One region of the Salinicola sp. MH3R3-1 genome, then DNA from elsewhere that is predicted to be linked to it. Evidence: predicted binding sites of a transcription regulator. Region 1 holds the regulator's gene; each other region holds the start of a gene.

Region 1 (6,046 bases):
TGCCATTGTAGATCCGCTGATTGCCGAAGCGCCCGCTGATCCGGCCTTTTACCGGCCAGATGAAAGGCTGGGCGAAGCCCACCCGATCGTCATTACGCGCGCGCTCGGCGCTGACGGCGGCCTGCTCGCGCTGGATACGCTGGGCGATCTCCGGTGGCGGCGAGACCGTCTTGGGTGGCACGCCGTCGATGCGCTCGATCGGCCAGTCCCGCGGGGTGACCGCCACCGATATCTGGCGACTGCGCCCGTCGGGCGTCGTGATATCGACGGTCTCGGCGCCGCTGGCATCGCGGCCCACCCCGAACACCACTGTGCCATAGCCGGTGACGCGCAGATCGTGCCCGGCCGTCGTCACCTGACTGCCCGGCGGAACGCGACCGATCACCATCGAGCCTTGCTGCACGCTATCGGGAAAGGTGATCGGGATGGTATCGATACGAGCGGTGTCGGCGCGAACGCCGGCGATGGCACACGACCACAGCAGCACAAAGGCAGTGGCGCCGACCAGGCGGCGCCAGGAGAGGAAAGCGGGGGTTGTCGGCAGGGTCGTCGGCACCGGTGAAGCTCCGTATCGCGGGATGCCGCCACCATAACCCGATCTGATGGCGGGAGAAACGGTGGCGGGAGAAACGGTGGCGGGGGAACGGTGGCGGCAACGAGCGCCTGGATCCGAGCCAGATTCTGTCCCAGACCTAGAACGATTCCCAGTTGTCGTTATCGTCTCGCGCCGGTCGGGAAGGCGATGCCGTACTCGGCGCTGGGATCGGTGCCAGCTTGGGCGTCGATGACGCCGCCGTGGCTGATGTCGTGGCTGATGTCGTGGCCGTGGCCGATGTCATGGCCGCTGTCGGCGACGAACGGTAGCGTGTCATCAGGTCGCCATACTCGACATTGGCGACCTTGAATCCGGCCAGGGCCTGCTCCAGCGTCGCCACCTGCGCGTTGAGCGTGGAGGCGGCGGCGGAAGCCTGCTGTACCAGCGAGGCGTTCTGCTGGGTCACCTGATCCATCTGCACCACGGCTTCGTTGACCTGATCGATTCCGTTGGACTGTTCGCCGGAGGCGACCGAAATCTCCTCGATCAGATCGGTCATGCGGGCCACGGACTGGACGACGCGGCGAATGGTGTCGCCTGCCGTCGCCACGATCTCGGAGCCGGCATCGATCTTGCGATTGGAGGCGTCGATCAGTTGGCGAATCTCGCGGGAGGCATCGGCGCTGCGGCTGGCCAGCGTGCGCACTTCGTTGGCGACCACGGCGAAGCCTCGGCCCTGTTCGCCGGCCCGGGCGGCCTCGACCGAGGCATTGAGCGCCAGGATATTGGTCTGGAAGGCGATCGAGTCGATCACCCCGACGATCTCGGTGACCTGGCGCGAGCTGTCGGTGATGCCCTGCATGGTCGAGACGACCTGATCCATCATCTCGCCGCCCTCCGTCGCGGTGGTGCGCGCCTCGCCGGCGAGGCCGCTGGCTTGGCGGGCGTTGTCGGCGTTCTGGCGCACGGTCTGGGTCAGTTCTTCCATGCTGGAGGCGGTCTCGCCGATGGACGCGGCCTGCTGCTCGGTCCGCGCCGCCAGATCCTGGTTGCCGTTGTGAATCTGGCCGACACCGACGGTAATGGTGGTCGAAGCGTGGCGAATATCGGTCATCGATGCGGCCAGATGAGCGCGCATCCCCTCGATGGCCGCGAGCAGGCTGCGGTCGTCGCCCGAGCGCACGTTCAGCGGCGTGGTGAGATCGCCCTGGGCGATATCCTTGACCGCATCGCGGGCCTGGCGCGGGTCGCCACCGAGATCGCCCAGCACGTTGCGGATGACCCAGCCCATGATCAGCGTGATGATCGCCCCGATGACCCCGGCGATGAGGCTCATCTTGAGTACGCCGGCCCAGAACGCCTGCTGGATGTCGCTGATGTAGACGTTGGCGGCGAGGTACCAGTCCCACTCGGGCACGTAGCGGACGTAGTTGAGGCGGGACACGTCTTCGCCGTCGGCATTGGTCGAGGTGTACTCCAAGGTACCGTCGTCGGGCGAGTCCGCCAGCGCCTTGAGTTCGCGATAGAAATAGACTCCGTTGTCGTCGCGGAAGTCGCTCATGTCGCTGCCGATCTCACGCTTGGGGTGATAGACCAGATGGATGTTGCTGTCGAAGGCATAGACATAGCTGCCGTCGAGATCCAGCGCCGATAGATTCCTGCGTGCGAAGTTCTGGGCAGCTTCGGTGGAGAACTCGCCGTTGGCCGCGCGCTCGGCATAGCGCTCGACCAGCGTCTGGGCGCTACCCACGAAGCTCTTGAGGCTGTTCACGCGTTCGGCCATCAGCGTCTCGCGCTTCTCCAGGGCCATCCAGCCCACCAGAATCAGCATGCCCAGCCACATCAGGCCGACCGTAATCCAGAGTTTCTGCCGCATCGTCATCGGGAAGGGATCCTTGTTGATCGTGAGAAGTGCGATTCATTTAGATGATTTAGAGGAATCCACTATCGGCCGATGACGATCCAGATTGAGAGGAAAGCGAGAGAAGAGTGAGAGACGAGCGAAAGACAATCGAGAGGAAAGGGAGAGGGAAGCGTGGAAAACCCGAAAAGCGGGAGCGTCAGGCCGGCGTATCGGGCGATACCGAAGTCGGGCGAGCGGGAGCTGCTGCCAGACGCGATGCAGGAAACACGCAGCGAAAGCGCGCGCCGAGTCCCGGGCGGCTGACGATCTCCAGCGTCGCCTCGTGGCGCAGCAGCACGTGCTTGACGATGGCCAGACCCAGGCCGGTGCCGCCGGTGGCAGCGCTGCGGCCCTTGTCGACGCGATAGAAACGCTCGGTGAGGCGCGGGATGTGAATGGGGTCGAAACCGTCGCCATCGTCTTCGACCTCGATGGCGGCGCCGTCGTGCCACGGCTTCCAGCGTAGCGTGATGGTGCTGCCCGCCGGCGTGTAGCGAACGGCGTTGAATACCAGATTGGAGATGGCGCTGCGGATCTCCTTGGTATTCGCCAGCAGCTGCCGAGGCTCCTCGGCTTCTATCGTCAACTGGTGACGTTCGGTGCTCAACTCGCGGGCATCGGCGGCGATGCCCGCGAGCAGCGTCGCCACGTCCAGCGTTTCGCGATCATTGTTGGGGCTGTCGATCTCGAGGCGCGACAGCAGCAGCAGATCCTCGACCAGATTCTGCATGCGCGTGGTCTGCGCCTGCATCTGGCCGAACCCTCGCTGCCAGCGTTCGGGGAGCTGGCCGGCATGGTCCGAGTAGGTCTCGAGATAGCCGGCGAGTACCGTCAGCGGCGTGCGCAATTCATGCGAGACGTTGGCCACGAAGTCACGACGCATCATCTCCAGCTGATGCAGCCGGGTCACATCGCGGGCCATCAGCAGGCGTTCGTTGTCGCCGAACAGGGTGAGATGGAACTGCAGGCTGTGATTGGCCTGAACCGGCGAGGGAATCAGCAGCGGCTCGCGGTAGTCACCCGACTCGAAATAGGCGATGAAGCGCGGATCGCGCAGGAAGTTGGTGATCGGCTGGCCGCGGTCATGGTCGGCCTGCAGGCCCAGCATGTCGCCGGCAGCGCTGTTCCACCAGTCGAGGTCGCCTCGGGAGTCGAGCATCACCACGCTGTCGCGCATCGCTTCGCAGGAGTCCTGGATTCGCCGCAGGATATCGCGCAGACGTCCCTGCAACTGGGTCTGGGCCTTCTGGTAGCTGTACAGGCGGTCGAACAGGTCGCCCCACACGCCGGTACCGGGCGGTGGCGCCTCGCGCGGGTTCTTCAGCAGCCAGATATAGAGCTTGCGCACGTGACGCAGATGCAGGAAGACGTAGAGCCCAAGCCCGGCGGCCAGCCCCCAGCCGAGTCCGGCGAGCAAATTGTGGCCCAGTTCGCCGAGCAGCAGGCCGATCGCGCCCAGTCCGAACAGCATGTAACCGAGACGCCACAGTTCGTTGATCCAGTAGCGCACTTGCTGACTTACTCCCGGGTCGAAAAACGGTAGCCGGTGCCGCGCACGGTCTGGACCAGATGCTGATGCGCTTCACCCAGCGCCTTGCGCAGCCGGCGAATATGCACGTCGACGGTGCGCTCCTCCACGTACACATTGCCGCCCCAGACCTGATCCAGCAACTGGCTGCGGGTGTAGGCGCGCTCCTGATGGGTCATGAAGAACTGCAGCAAGCGGTACTCGGTCGGGCCGATCTCCAGCGCGCCGCCATGGGAAGTGACGCGATGGCTGGAAGGATCGAGGCGCAACCCCTCGACTTCGACCGCTTCCTCGATGCCTGGCGGCGTCGCCCGGCGCAGCACGGCTTTGAGCCGGGCGACGAGCTCGCGTGGCGAAAACGGCTTGGTGATGTAGTCGTCGGCCCCGGCTTCCAGCCCCTGCACCTTGTTGTCCTCCTCGCCCTTGGCGGTGAGCAGGATAATCGGCATCTCGGCGGTGGCTTCCTCGCGTTTCAACCGGCGTGCCAGTTCGATACCGCTGGTACCGGGCATCATCCAGTCGAGCAGAATCAGGTCGGGCTTCTGGTCCAGCGCCATGGCGTGGCCGGTCTGGGCGTTGTCCGCCTCGAGCACGCGATAGTCGGCCATTTCCAGGGCGATGGCGATCATCTCGCGGATCGATGCTTCGTCGTCAACGATGAGTACGGTCTTGGAGCTCATGCGCATGCCTCGGGTGAGCCGCCGGATGACCAATGCCGCGTGATGCGATTGACACGTTGGGGATGGCTTCCGGCCGTGACAGAACGGTGACGATTACATCGTGAAAATATGACAGCGATATGACAGGGGCGCTAGTTCGGTCGGTTTCGTTTCCATCAGACCGGCGGCCACAGCGTCAGCACCAGCCCCGCGAACAGCAAAAGCCCCGACCAGAAATTGTTGAGGAAGGCGCGGAAACAGGCGTCGCGCTCGCGTTCGCGGATCAGCCACTGCTGATAGACGAAGGTCGCCGCCATCGCCGCCAGGCCCAGCCAGAAAAATCCACTCAACACCGGCTGCTCGACGCCGATCCAGGCCAGCAGTATCAGCGTCGCCAGCTGTAGCAGGCCGATGATCCGCTTGTCCCAGCGGCCGAACAGTCGCGCGGTGGACTTGATCCCGATCTTGATATCGTCGTCGCGATCGACCATTGCATACTGGGTATCGTAGGCCACGGTCCAGGCGACGTTGGCGACCAGCAACAGCCAGGCTTCCAGCGGCACGTCGCGACTGATCGCCATGAACGCCATGGGGATGCTCCACGAGAACGCCATGCCCAGTACCACCTGGGGCAGATGGGTGTAGCGCTTCATGAACGGGTAGATTGCGGCGAGCGCGACGCCGACGAAGGAGAGCAGCACGGTGGCGAGATTGGTCAGGCAGACCAGCACGAAAGCCAGCACCACGAGGCCCGCGAACAGGACCTTGGCTTCCTTCTCGCTGATGCGTCCGGTTGCCAGCGGCCGCGACTGGGTGCGCTTGACGTGGCCGTCGAGATGGCGGTCGGCGTAGTCGTTGACCACGCAGCCGGCGGCGCGCATCAGATAGACCCCGAGCACGAAGATGATCAGCGTGGCCCGATCCGGCAGGCCGTCGGCGGCCAGCCACAGCGCCCACAGCGTCGGCCACATCAAAAGCCAGGTGCCGATCGGCTTGTCCAGCCGCGTCAGGCGCAGGAAGTCGGGCAGGCGCGCCAGCCCGCGTGGGCGGGCAGCTGAACCTTCGCCGCGTGGTTGGGCGGCTGGACCAGCGCCGCGTGTCTGGGCGGCTGAATCAGCGCCGCGAGAGCGGGCGGGGTCGGAACCGGCGTGGGACATGGAGTTCTCCGAGACGACAGGCTGTCGATAGCGTGGGCCGAACCTTACACCACCCTTTTCCCGGCTTCGAGTCGTTGTATCCTCGAGGCACGATTGGCCTCCTGCAGGGAGCATGACGCGTATGCGCAGCGGCTTTGGTTTCGATCTCCGGAGCATGGAAATCTTCGTCGAGACGCTGGACCGTGGCAGTCAGAGTGCGGCGGCGGCGGCCCTGGGGCTGAAGCAGTCCTCCGTCTCCCAAAGCCTGGCGACGCTGGAAGAGGT
Region 2 (6,046 bases), on a different contig from region 1:
CGAAGCGACGAAGGCGAAGAGGGCAAACGGTAGCCAGGCAGACATGAGCGACTCCAGAAATGGCGTGGAGTCGGAACTATCGCGCCGTGATCGCCGCGCGTCTGGAAGGTTTGAGCAGTCGCCCACGTCGAACTCGCCAGGAACTCCGGGTTGGATTCAGTCTTGAGTTCAGTTCAGTTCAGTTCAGCCGGTCCGGGAGCAGCGCTGACGATAGTCCGCCGGGGTCAGGCCATAGGCGCGCCGGAACCAGCGACCCAGATGGCTCTGGTCGGCGAAGCCGAGCTGGCTGGCGACCGCCGCCGGGGATTCGCCGCCAGCGAGCCGCTGGCGGGCGAGACTCAGGCGCAACTGCACCAGATAGGCATGGGGTGCCAGCCCGAAGGCCGACTTGAAGGCGCGGGTCAGGCGGAAGCGATCGACGCCGCACTGCTCGGCCAGTGACTGCAAGCCGATGTCCTGTTCGCAATGCGCGTGCAGAACCTCCCGGGCGCGTCGAGCAACGGCGGGCAGACGGGGATCTTCCCGCTGGCGTTCTCGCCAGCCAAGATGCGGGACCAGTCCCTGCAATAAGGCATCGAGAGCGTCATCGCGTTCCAGCCTCGAAGTTGGCAGGCGTAGCGTGGTGAAGGCGCGGGCGACATGGGTGATCAATCGGGGGTCCTCGACCAGCGTCGAGGCGAAGCCCGGCTCGCCGGAAGCCGTACCGGTGACCGCGAACTGGCGCAGCTCGCGTTGAAGCCAGGCGGGGTCGAGATAGAGCATGGCGTAGGTGAAACCGCCCTCGGTCGGGGCATGGCCGTCGTGAATCTCGCCGGGCTCGACGAAAAACAGTCGTCCCGGCGTGCTGTCATGGCGGGTACGACGACAATGGAACTGCTGCACGCCCTGTTCGGTGAAGCCGACCAGGTAGCTGTCGTGCCAGTGGGGATCGTAGGCGTGGCCTTCGAAGTGGGCGCGGATCGTCTCGATGCCCGTGTCACCGTCCTGCTGCAGATCGATCCAGTTCGTCGATGTCATGCTGCCTCCCGACCGGCGCCCAGGGTCGATGCCTGCAACGCCCGATCCGCTCAGCATGCCAGAGGGCGAGGTTCATGTCTGGAACGTTCGTGCAGTCTGTAACGTTCGTGCGGTCTGGAATGCTCGGCACTGGCAGGCATCAAAGGCGCCTCTAGCGGGATGTTCAGTCCGGGACCGGTGTCTCGAACGTATCCCGGCGCCGGATCGTCAGCGTGGTGCCGATCGAGGCGGCGATCACCAGTCCGATGGCCAGCCATTGCAGGGTGCTCAATAGCTGGCCCAGGAACAGCAGCCCCGAGAGCGCACCGATCGCCGGTTCCAGGCTCATCAGCGTGCCGAAGGTCTGCGTCGGCAGCCGCGGCATCGCGATCATCTCGAGCGTGTAGGGCAGCGCGGTAGAGAGCACCGCCACCGCCAGCGCGTAGGGCAGCACCTCTGGCGCGAACATCGCCGTGCCCACGTCGAGCAGGCCCACCGGAGCGATGACGACGGCGGCGATGGTGACGCCAAGCGTGGCGCTCTGGGCGCCGTTGATGGCACCGGCCTTCTGTCCGAACAGGATATAAAGCGCCCAGCATACCCCGGCGCCGAGCGCACAGGCGGCGCCGTAAGGATCGACCGGGCCGCTGCGATCATCGCCCAGCAGCAGCAGGCAGGCCAGGCCGATCACGGCGAGAGCCACCCACACCAGATCCAGCCAGCGTCGCGACGACAGCATCGCCACCGCGAGCGGGCCGGTGAATTCCAGCGCCACCGCAATCCCCAGCGGCACGGTCTGCAGCGCCTGATAGAACAGCAGGTTCATGATCCCGAGGGCGACGCCGTAGATCAGCGTCGATTTCCACGCCCGACGGCTCAGCGGCTGGCGCCAGGGGCGCATGACGATCAGCAGTATCAGCGCGGCGAAGATCAGACGAATCGAGGTCGTACCGGTGGCGCCGATGACCGGAAACAGCGACTTGGCGATGGAGGCGCCGCTCTGGATCGAACACATTGCCACCACCAGCATGGCCACCGGCCAGATCCTGGCAAGCAATTCGCGCATGGCGACTGACATGACACCTCCGAAAGTGTGCGGCATGATGGCTCGCCAGACATTGCCACGGTGCCATGCCGGCGGCCGATGGCATTCGACGAGAGCCGCGATTGTACGGATGGGCAATATATTGCACAAGGCTAACGAGCGTCCCGACGTACTGGTCCACGTGGCTGCTAATGTGAGACGTCGGCGCCAGGCCGCAGGGCTGAGTCAGCAGGCGCTGGCGGATCAGGCCGGTGTGAGTCGACGCATGCTGGTCAATATCGAGAAGGGCGACGTCAACGTCAGCCTGAGCACGCTCGATCGTCTGGCCGAAGCGTTGGGGGTGCTGTTCTATGCGTTGGTGCAGCCGCCCGATAGCGAAGACTCGGCGCGTATCGACGAGGTTGCCTGGGTGGGAAAGCATCCCGACAGTCGCGCTCGACTGCTGGCGAGCAAACCGGCGCGTCAGGAGGTCGAGCTATGGTCGTGGTCGCTCGAGCCGGGTGACGTCTACGAGTCGGCCGCCGACGACAACGGCTGGCACGAGATGCTGGTGGTAATCGAGGGAACGCTGACCCTGACCCTCGGCGAACGCGAGCTGACGATCGAAGCCGGCGACTTCCATGTCTACCCCAGCGACCAGCCCTATCGTTATCGCAACGACGGGCCGGGCCGGCTGCGCTTCATTCGCAACGTGGTGCACTGAAGCCGAGCTAAACCGCTGGCGGGGGACGGCCCCTCCTCGCCAACGCGGCCCGTCTGCTCGTAGTCAGCCAGTCATTCGTCCTGAATGGCTTAATGGCCTTTCGCCATCACGATCCTGCGTCACCGTTCTGTCACGCTCATGCGCCAATCTGCCGAGGAATCAGCCACCAATCACGGCCTGATCCATCTTCAGCAGAGAAGGGGAGGAAGCGAGCATGGCCAATCCGGCAGCCAGCGGTAATCCGACGATACTCGGTGATTCCGGAGGAGGATTGCGGACAAGTCTCTTTTTCGGCGTTCTGCTTGTCGCCACGACGGGTTATTTCCTCGTCTGGGGGCTGGGCTACATTCGCGGCGACAATACGCTTTTGTTCGTGCTGGCCACGTTGTTTGGCGTATTCATGGCGTTCAATATCGGCGGCAACGACGTCGCCAATTCATTCGGCACCAGCGTCGGCGCCGGCACGCTGACCATCAGGCAGGCGCTGTTCGTGGCGGCGATCTTCGAGGTCAGCGGCGCGGTCATCGCTGGCGGCGAGGTGACCTCGACCATTCGTGGCGGGATCGTCGATCTCGGTGGTATCCAGGTAGCGTCTCTCGACTTCGTCTACATCATGATGTCGGCGCTGATTGCCGCGGCAATCTGGCTGCTCTTCGCGTCGCGCAAGGGGTATCCGGTTTCGACCACCCACTCCATTGTCGGCGCGATCGTCGGCAGCTCGATCACGCTTGGCGTCCTGATCAACGGCAGCGACTCCGCGCTGGACCTGGTCCAATGGGGGCAGATCGGTCAGATCGCGATTTCCTGGGTGCTGTCGCCACTACTGGGTGGCGTGGTCGCCTATCTGCTCTACTCCCAGATCAAGAAGCACATCCTCTCTTACAACGAAATGGCCAAGAGCGAACTCACCGCGGTTCGCGAAGAGAAACGGCAGCATAAACGTGAGCATAAAGCGCGCTTCGAACGGCTTTCGGAAATTCAACAGATCGCTTACACCCACGCGATGGCGCGAGACATGCAGACGGTGAACGAGGGCGATTACGGGACGGAGGATCTGGAGTCCGAGTACTACCGCGACCTGCACCAGATCGACGAGAAACGGCGCCAGATCCACTCCCATCGCGCGCTGGAGAGCTGGGTGCCCATGGTGGCCGCGCTGGGCGCCATGATCATCTCGGCAATGCTGCTGTTCAAGGGTCTGAAGAACATGCAGCTTGGCCTGAGCACGCTCGATAACTACCTGATCATGGGAATGATCGGCGCCGTGGTGTGGATGGCCACCTTCATCTTTGCCAAGACTCTCAAGGGCGAGTCGCTGGATCGCTCGACCTTTCTGATGTTCAGCTGGATGCAGGTATTCACCGCTTCCGGCTTCGCTTTCAGCCATGGCTCCAACGATATCGCCAACGCCATTGGTCCGTTCGTGGCGATTCTCGATGTGCTGCGAACCGGAGCGATCGCCGACGAAGCCACGATCCCCCCACTGGCGATGCTGACCTTCGGTGTGGCGTTGATCGTCGGGCTCTGGTTCATCGGCAAGGAAGTGATCAAGACCGTCGGCGAGAATCTGACCAAGATGCACCCGGCGTCCGGTTTTTCCGCGGAGCTCGCCGCCGCCGCCGTGGTGATGCTCGCCTCGATGCTGGGCCTGCCGGTTTCCAGCACCCACATTCTGATTGGCGCCGTGCTCGGCATCGGCATGGTCAACCGTCAGACCAACTGGGCACTGATGCGGCCCATTGCCCTGGCCTGGATCATCACGCTGCCGGCCGCGGCGTTGATGGCAGCGATCGCTTTTCTGATACTGAGAACCGTACTTTGATCGCTTCAACAGACGTTCGGAGTCGAATCGGCGAGCCAGCAACTCACTTTCTGACTCGCCGAGAGCGTGCATCGGTATCGTGAAAGCCTCGCGCCTCGATCGAGCGCTCACTCCACCCCCAGATAGATCATCAGGCAGGCGCCGGGCAGATCGGGAATCCTGAGCGGCAGATAATCGAACTCCCGGTTGCTGCCATCCGGCAGCTGCATCGACTTGCGACCACTGCCTAGGTCGAGCACGTCCTGTTCGGCCCAGAGTTCGCGAAAGACGTCGCTCGCCTCGAGCAGGTCGTCGATCAACTGGCGCATGCGCGGATCGCCGGCGTAGCGCGTGGCCTGGCTACGAAAGATCGACACCAGCGTGCGGGCGGATCTCAGCCAGTCGGCCTCATGCGTTTCGATGCGCTTCTGAGTAAAGACCCACCAGAGCTTGTTGCGCGGATGCTTATCCCCGGTGCGCTCGATATCGAAGAGCTGCGCCGCGGCCCGGTTCCAGGCGATCACTTCCCAGTAGGCGTCCATGACGTAGGCCGGGTCCGGCTCCATTCGGTCCAGCAGACGCTGAAGAATCGGGTTGATCGTCGAGCCATTGTCGATGGCGCGCGGCGGTGCCGGCCGCCCCGCCAGCGCATAGAGGTGTTCGCGCTCGGTTTCGGTCATCAGCAGGGCGCGCGCGAGACAGGCCAGCGCCTGATCGGAAGGCTGAACGTTGCGCCCCTGTTCCAGTGCGGTGTACCAGGCCGTGCCCATGCTGGCGCGAGTGGCGACCTCTTCGCGGCGAAGGCCCGGCGTGCGCCGCCGACGACCCGGCGGGAGTCCCGCCAATTCCGGCGTGACGGCGGCGCGTCGGGTGCGCAGGAATTCGCCCAGTGAGGGCGCGTTTGAAGAGGAGGAAGACATGCAGCGTCGCTTTAGCCTGTCATTGGTAAACGTAGGATAACGTCGGGGATTATGTAGGATCAGCGGACATATTAGGGTTTTCGACAGGGATTGGAAATCAATCTGACGACGGATCGGAGATTCTGGATGACCTGCTATCCGCGCATCACGCTGCTCATCGGCTCTGATGGCCGGGCCGAGCTGGGCGTAGTCCCATTCGAGACCCCCGAAAACACGGCGGCGACCGACGTGGTGGAGGCCATGTCAGAAACCCCGCCGGAGGCAACGGAATACATCCCGCCGGAAATGCTGCTTCTGGACGACGCCGGCGCGCTACAGCGCGTGGCGGATCATATCGCGGCGACCCATGGGCGACTCGATCTGCTGATCCTGGATGCCGATCCACGCTCGAGTGAACCCGCGCCGGAATCACCGCTCGTGCGTCGCAGCCTGCCGTTTCGCTTTCATCTGTTGGCACCGCTTTTGCTGCTGTCGCCCTTGCTCGAGCGCTCTCGAACCGGGCGCGTGGTGGTGTTCCACACGGGCGATGCCGAGCGTGCGGCCTGCGGGGTCAGGCATCTCGGCCCATGGGTGGAAAGCGC
Region 3 (6,046 bases), on a different contig from region 1:
TATCGTCGCTGAGGGTTATCGAAGGACAAAACACGGATGCCCCCGAGCCGTGGCTCGGAGGCATCCGGTTGCGACGAATCGATCGGGTTTCGCGAGGTCAGGCCAGCGGCTCGTATATCCCCGCCTCCCCCTTCCGGCCCGGCGACACGTTTAGCCGTAACGACCGGTAATGTAATCCTCGGTCCGCGATTCGCTCGGCTGGGTAAATATCTTGGTCGTGTTGTCACACTCGATCAGGCTACCCAGATACATGAAGGCGGTGATATCCGAAATACGCGCCGCCTGCTGCATATTGTGGGTCACGATGACGATCGTGTAATCCTGCTTGAGCTCGTTGATCAGGTCTTCAATATAGCCGGTCGAGATCGGATCCAGCGCCGAAGTCGGCTCGTCGAGCAGGATCACCTCCGGTTTCACCGCAATGGTACGCGCGATACACAAGCGTTGCTGCTGACCGCCGGACAGCGCCTGCCCGCTCTGCTTGAGCTTGTCCTTGACCTCGTTCCAGAGTGCCGCCTTTTTTAGCGCCCACTCGACCCGCTCTTCCAGCTCCCGGGCCGACAGCTTTTCGTACAGGCGAATCCCGAAGGCGACGTTATCGAAGACCGACATCGGGAACGGCGTCGGCTTCTGAAAAACCATGCCGACGCGCGAACGCAGCAGATTGAGATCGACGCCCGACTGATAGATGTCGTAATCGTCGAGCAATATCTGTCCTTCGGTACGGATTCCCTCGTAGAGGTCGTGAATCCGATTGAAGCAGCGGATCAACGTCGACTTGCCGCAACCCGATGGCCCGATGAACGCCGTCACCTGACGCTCGGGAATTTCCATGGAGACGTTCTTGATCGCCTGGAATTTGCCATAGTAGAGATTCAGATCGTCGACGCGCAATTTGGTGGCGATCTGCGGCGCTGGCACCTCACCGGGACCGTCGGCGTCGCGTTTCTGCTTGAGTTGAAGTTCGGCTGTCATGGCAGTCTCGCAGCTGGAAATCAGGAACGCTGGCGCGAGAAATAGCGCGCCGCAATGTTCAGAATCAGAATGGCAGCGGTCAGGATCAACGCCCCGCCCCAAGCCAGCGCCACCAGGTCGGGAATGAAGGCGTTGATCGTCATGTTCTGGTAGATGGTCATCGGCAGGTTGGCCATCTCGCTACCCAGGTCGAAGAAGTTCCACTGGTTGGAGTTCAGCGAGGTGAACAACAGCGGTGCTGTCTCGCCACTGATCCGCGCGAAACCCAGCAGAATCCCGGTCAGGATGCCCGCACGCGCCCCGCTGTAACACACTCGTACGATGATCCAGTAGCGGTGGGCGCCGAGCGCCGCCGCGGCTTCACGCAACGAATTGGGAATCAGGCGCAGCATGTCCTCGGTGGAACGGATCACCACCGGCACGATGATCACCGTCAGTGCCAGTACGCCGGCCCAACCGGAGAAATTGCCCATCGGCACCACCACCATGGCATAGATGAAAAGGCCGATGATGATCGACGGCGCCGACAGCAGAATGTCGTTAATGAAGCGGATCACCTTGGCCATCATCCCCTTGCCACTGTACTCCGCCAGCCAGGTACCCGCCGCCACGCCGATGACCGTCCCGATCACCGTCGCCGCGCAGGTCATGATGAATGTCCCCCAGATCGCGTTGCCCAGGCCACCACCGGTCATCCGCGTACGCTCGACGAAGGTCGCAGGCGAGATCGCCCCCAACCCTTTGGTCACCAGGGTAAACAGAATCGCGAACAGAAAGGCGAACCCGATCAGGGTCGCCACCTGACACAGCACCATCACTAACTGACTGAGCCGTTTGCGGCGGCGATAAAGCGGCGTTTGACTGATATTCATGTTTCTCTCCTGCCGCTCAGGCATGTCGACCGGTGCTGTTGCGCAGCAGATAGCGCGCGAAAGCCAGTACCGCGAAGGTGATCAGGAACAGAATCAGACCCAATGCCAGCAGCGCCGAGCGCTGAGAGCCGTCAGATTCGGAAAACTGATTGGCGATCAGGGCCGCGATCGAGGTGCCCTGCCCGGTCAAGGTGGTGTTGAGGAACAGGTTATTACCGATGACGAACGTCACGGCCATGGTTTCGCCCAGCGCACGCCCGAGTCCCAGCACGACCCCACCGACCAGGCCAGTCTTCACTGACGGCAGGATAACGCTGCGGGTGACTTCCCAGGTAGTGCAGCCCAGACCATAGGCGGACTCACGCATGACCGCGGGCACGGTATTGATCACGTCCCGGCTCACGGCGGTAATGAACGGAATGATCATCACCGCCAGAATGATACCCGCCGTCGTCAGACCGGTGCCGGCAGGAAAGACCGTGGGGAACCAGGTGCGCAGCAGTGGCGCCAGCACCTCCATGCCCCACATGCCATAGATGATCGAAGGTATACCCGCCAGCAGCTCGATCAAGGTACTCAGCGGTTGGCGCAGAAATCCGGGGCATTGCTCGGTCAGAAAGATGGCAATGCCAAAAGAGATGGGTACCGCTATGACGATCGCGATGAACGACGTCAGCAGCGTACCGTAGATTGCCGGCAGCGCGCCGAAGACTTCGACGTTAGCCGCCCAGCGATTTTCCGTAAAGAAGTCCAGGCCATAACGTTGGATCGCCGGCCAGCTGGACACCATCAGTGACGCGATAATTGCCCCGAGCAACAGCAGCACTGCAAAAGCGAAGGCGAACAACATGCGCTCGAACCACACATCGATGCGGGCCTTGCGCTGAAGCCGCTTCTGGGTGGCATCGCTGAGATGCCCCAGGCCGCTGGCTTGAATCGCGTTGGAGGTGGACATCTTCATTCCTCATCGACTAGCCATCATGCCGCCAACCGGCGGCATTCGATACAGCGCCGCGACGGGGGCGGTTGCCCGCCCGCCGTCGCGGCATGTCATTCAGAGATTACTTGGTCCAGACAGCGTTGCCATCCGAATCCTTGATCTCGCTCCAGCTGTCACGAACCATGTCGGCAACATTCTCCGGCATCGGCACGTAGTCCAGCTTTTTGGCCATGTCGCCGCCATTGCTGTAGGCCCAGTCGAAGAACTCGAGCGCCTGACGAGCAGCGTCGGCGTTCTGGACTTCCTTGTGCATCAGGATGAACGAGGCACCGGTGATCGGCCAGCTCTTGTCGCCCGGCTGATTGGTCAGCACCAGATACATGCCCGGCGCCTTTTTCCAGTCGGCATTGGCGGCAGCGGCCATGAACGAGTCCATATCCGGCGCGACGACCTTGCCGGCCTGGTTCTTCAGGTGCACCAGGCTCAGATCATTCTGTTCCGCGTAGGCATATTCGACATAGCCAATTGCGCCGTTGGTGTTGGAAACCTGGCTAGCCACACCGGCGTTCGCCTTGGCGCCTACACCGGCAGGCCAGGCAACGGATTTACCTTCACCCACGGTGTTGGCGAAATCTTCGCTGACCTGCGCCAGATAATGGGTAAACAGGAAGTTGGTGCCAGAGCCGTCAGCACGGTAGACCGGCGTGATCTGGGTATCCGGCAGATCCATATCCGGGTTCAACTTGGCGATGGCCTCGTCGTCCCAGTTGGTGATCTTGCCCTGATAGATATCGGCCAGTGTCGGGCCATCCAGATTGAGCGAGTCGCCCTCGATGCCCTCGACATGGAACGCGGCGACCACGCCACCCATGACCATCGGCCACTGCATCAGGCCATTCTTGTCGAGCTCTTCCTTGGTCATCGGCGCGTCACTGGCGCCGAAGGTGACGGTCTTGGCAACGATCTGCTGGATGCCGCCGCCGGAACCGATCGCCTGGTAGTTGAGACCGATGCCGGACTCGTCCTGGTAGGCGTCTGCCCACTGCGAATAGACCGGATACGGGAAAGTTGCACCGGCACCGGTAATGGAGTCCTGGGCCTGGACACCGGCGGCGCCGAGAACCATGGAGCCGGAGATGAGCGCTGCGAAGACATGTTTAAGCATAGCGATATCCTGTTTCCACCTTGAATGCGTGAGCGATAACGACGTTGCGAAGGTTGCCAATACTCTCAGCGCACACCGTACTTCAGTGTCGTGACAGTTTTATGACACCCATGCAACTACGTTAGCGAAGGTCTCGAGATCGTGCTCGTCTCTAGCGAAAAAGCCATCGCGATCGCCTGAAGCTTCAGGCTCGCCAATGAGCATCAATATGGCTTGAGGCTTGAGTACTGCAACCTTCGCGCAGCCACGATGACAAGATTTGATGACAACAGGATGACAATCGTCAGGCCGGGTAACGATGATGTGGGTTCAGGTAACGGCTCAGGCAGTACTTTCGTCCTGCCCCACTCGCTGTTTGAGTGCCCGACCCGCCAGGACCCTGACCCCGACATTGGCCAGCAATGTGGCTCCCAGCATCGTCAGCACCGTTGGCCAGGCGCTGGCCAACTCGAATGCCCCCACCAACGCGCCGGAAACGGCGCCGCAGGTGAACTGGAGACATCCCTGCAGAGCGGTGGCGGTGGCGCTCATGTGAGGGAAATGATCGAGCATCGAGGACATGGCATTGGGGCTGATCAGCCCCTGCATGCCGACGAAGACCACCATCAGTGGCGCCACCGTATAGATGGAATCCAGCCCGGTTGCGACCATGGTGACCAGCAGTAGACCGGCGGTGAGCTGGACGCCGAGGCCCAACAGCAGGTTCTGCTGGGGCGTACGGATCTTCAGCAACCGGATGTTGAGCCGGCTGGAGGAGGCCATGATCAGAATATTGGCGCCGAAGACGAACGGATACAGCGTGGTCGAGAGACCGTAGTGCTCCATATAGAGATACGGCGAGCCGGTAATGAAGGCGAACATGCCGGCGAACGACATCGATACCGCACCGATATACCCCATCGCTTCGCGATGACGCAGTACGCTCCTGTAGTTACCCAGAATCTGGCGTACCGACGGCGCCTGCGGGTCGCGGCCATGAGTTTCGGGAAGATGCCGACCTAGCAGCCAAAGTACGAACGCGGCGTAGACCGCCAGAAACAGAAAGATCAGCCACCAATTCGCCAGATGCAGCAGCGCGCTGCCGATGGCTGGCGCGATCAGCGGCGCCATCATCAGAATCATCATCATGGTGGACATGACCTTGGCGGCCTCGCGCCCACTGAAGCGGTCACGCACGATCGCCGCAGAATTGACCACGCAAGCGCCGCCCCCCAGGGCCTGAACGAAGCGCCAGCTCCATAGCGAGGCCAAAGAGCCTACCTGCGTCAGCGCTAAGCTTGCGATCAGAAACACCACCAGGCCGGTCATCAGCACCGGCTTGCGTCCGTAACGATCGGACAGTGGCCCACAGACCAGCTGTCCGAACGCGAACCCGAGCAGAAACACGCTGAGCGATAGTTCCGTATGATGCACGCTGGCACCGATCGAAGCCGCCAGCGATGGCATCGCCGGCAGGTAGGCATCGATCGCCAATGGCGCCAGTGCCGTGTTGGCAGCAACCAGCAGAGCCAGACGGCGGGCGGTCAAGGTCGTCACACTGTCTCCTTCAGAACGAACCGGACATCATCGAGAACGCGCCGGCAAACCAACGAAAGCCATGCAACTAGCGCAAAAAACGCCTCACCGGGGCGGCAAGGCGTGGCGGGGATCAAGGGATCGCTGGCAACGTGGCAGTAATGACACCGCCCAGGCATGAACGCCTAGCGCCCTCAGCTGTGCGAAGAAGCCTTGGTCCGCTGTGATTCGAGCAGCTCGACGAACGGCTGAAATTCATGTCGATTGTGATCGCTCATGTGCATGAGGATCCGGTGGGCTTCGAGAATCCGCCGCTGTATGGCGCTCTCATCGGCCTCGACGTGCGGCAACACATCCAGCTCCGAGGGCTCGGTCAGCGGCGCCTCGAGCAGAGTGAAATAGCGGGCAAACCCCATCACATCCAGCATGCGGCGCACATCGGGATGTTCGGCAATGATCGTCGGCGGATCGTCTAGCCGCCCCTGCACCGCCATCGCCACCTTGGCCAGAAACCCCAACGCGGTCGAGTCGACGTTGGTCGCCTGGCGCAAATCCACCATCACTGCCCGCAAGCCGGGC

The links. The regulator PhoB, encoded in region 1, activates phosphate uptake and scavenging genes when phosphate is short. The targets are predictions, from matches to a motif close to TGTCATANNNNTGTCANA.
Region 2: the regulator PhoB is predicted to act here: its motif matches at 2,862-2,879, upstream of BTW08_RS00565 (inorganic phosphate transporter).
Region 3: the regulator PhoB is predicted to act here: its motif matches at 4,042-4,059, upstream of pstS (phosphate ABC transporter substrate-binding protein PstS).

Annotation. Positions count from the first base shown of each region.
Region 1 is NZ_MSDP01000007.1:198,787-204,832, forward strand. Features, by position in the region: gene BTW08_RS05580 (M23 family metallopeptidase) at 1-556, opposite strand, end outside; gene BTW08_RS05585 (methyl-accepting chemotaxis protein) at 693-2,417, opposite strand; gene phoR (phosphate regulon sensor histidine kinase PhoR) at 2,596-3,948, opposite strand; gene phoB (phosphate regulon transcriptional regulator PhoB) at 3,957-4,646, opposite strand; gene ubiA (4-hydroxybenzoate octaprenyltransferase) at 4,802-5,782, opposite strand; gene BTW08_RS05605 (LysR family transcriptional regulator) at 5,904-6,046, shown strand, end outside.
Region 2 is NZ_MSDP01000001.1:118,757-124,802, forward strand. Features, by position in the region: gene BTW08_RS00545 (LysE family translocator) at 1-45, opposite strand, end outside; gene BTW08_RS00550 (AraC family transcriptional regulator) at 184-1,017, opposite strand; gene rhtA (threonine/homoserine exporter RhtA) at 1,181-2,074, opposite strand; gene BTW08_RS00560 (XRE family transcriptional regulator) at 2,172-2,744, shown strand; gene BTW08_RS00565 (inorganic phosphate transporter) at 2,959-4,566, shown strand; gene BTW08_RS00570 (helix-turn-helix domain-containing protein) at 4,674-5,465, opposite strand; gene BTW08_RS00575 (hypothetical protein) at 5,592-6,046, shown strand, end outside.
Region 3 is NZ_MSDP01000008.1:117,849-123,894, reverse strand. Features, by position in the region: gene pstB (phosphate ABC transporter ATP-binding protein PstB) at 151-975, opposite strand; gene pstA (phosphate ABC transporter permease PstA) at 996-1,847, opposite strand; gene pstC (phosphate ABC transporter permease subunit PstC) at 1,864-2,802, opposite strand; gene pstS (phosphate ABC transporter substrate-binding protein PstS) at 2,909-3,952, opposite strand; gene BTW08_RS06590 (Bcr/CflA family multidrug efflux MFS transporter) at 4,274-5,488, opposite strand; gene BTW08_RS06585 (STAS domain-containing protein) at 5,662-6,046, opposite strand, start outside.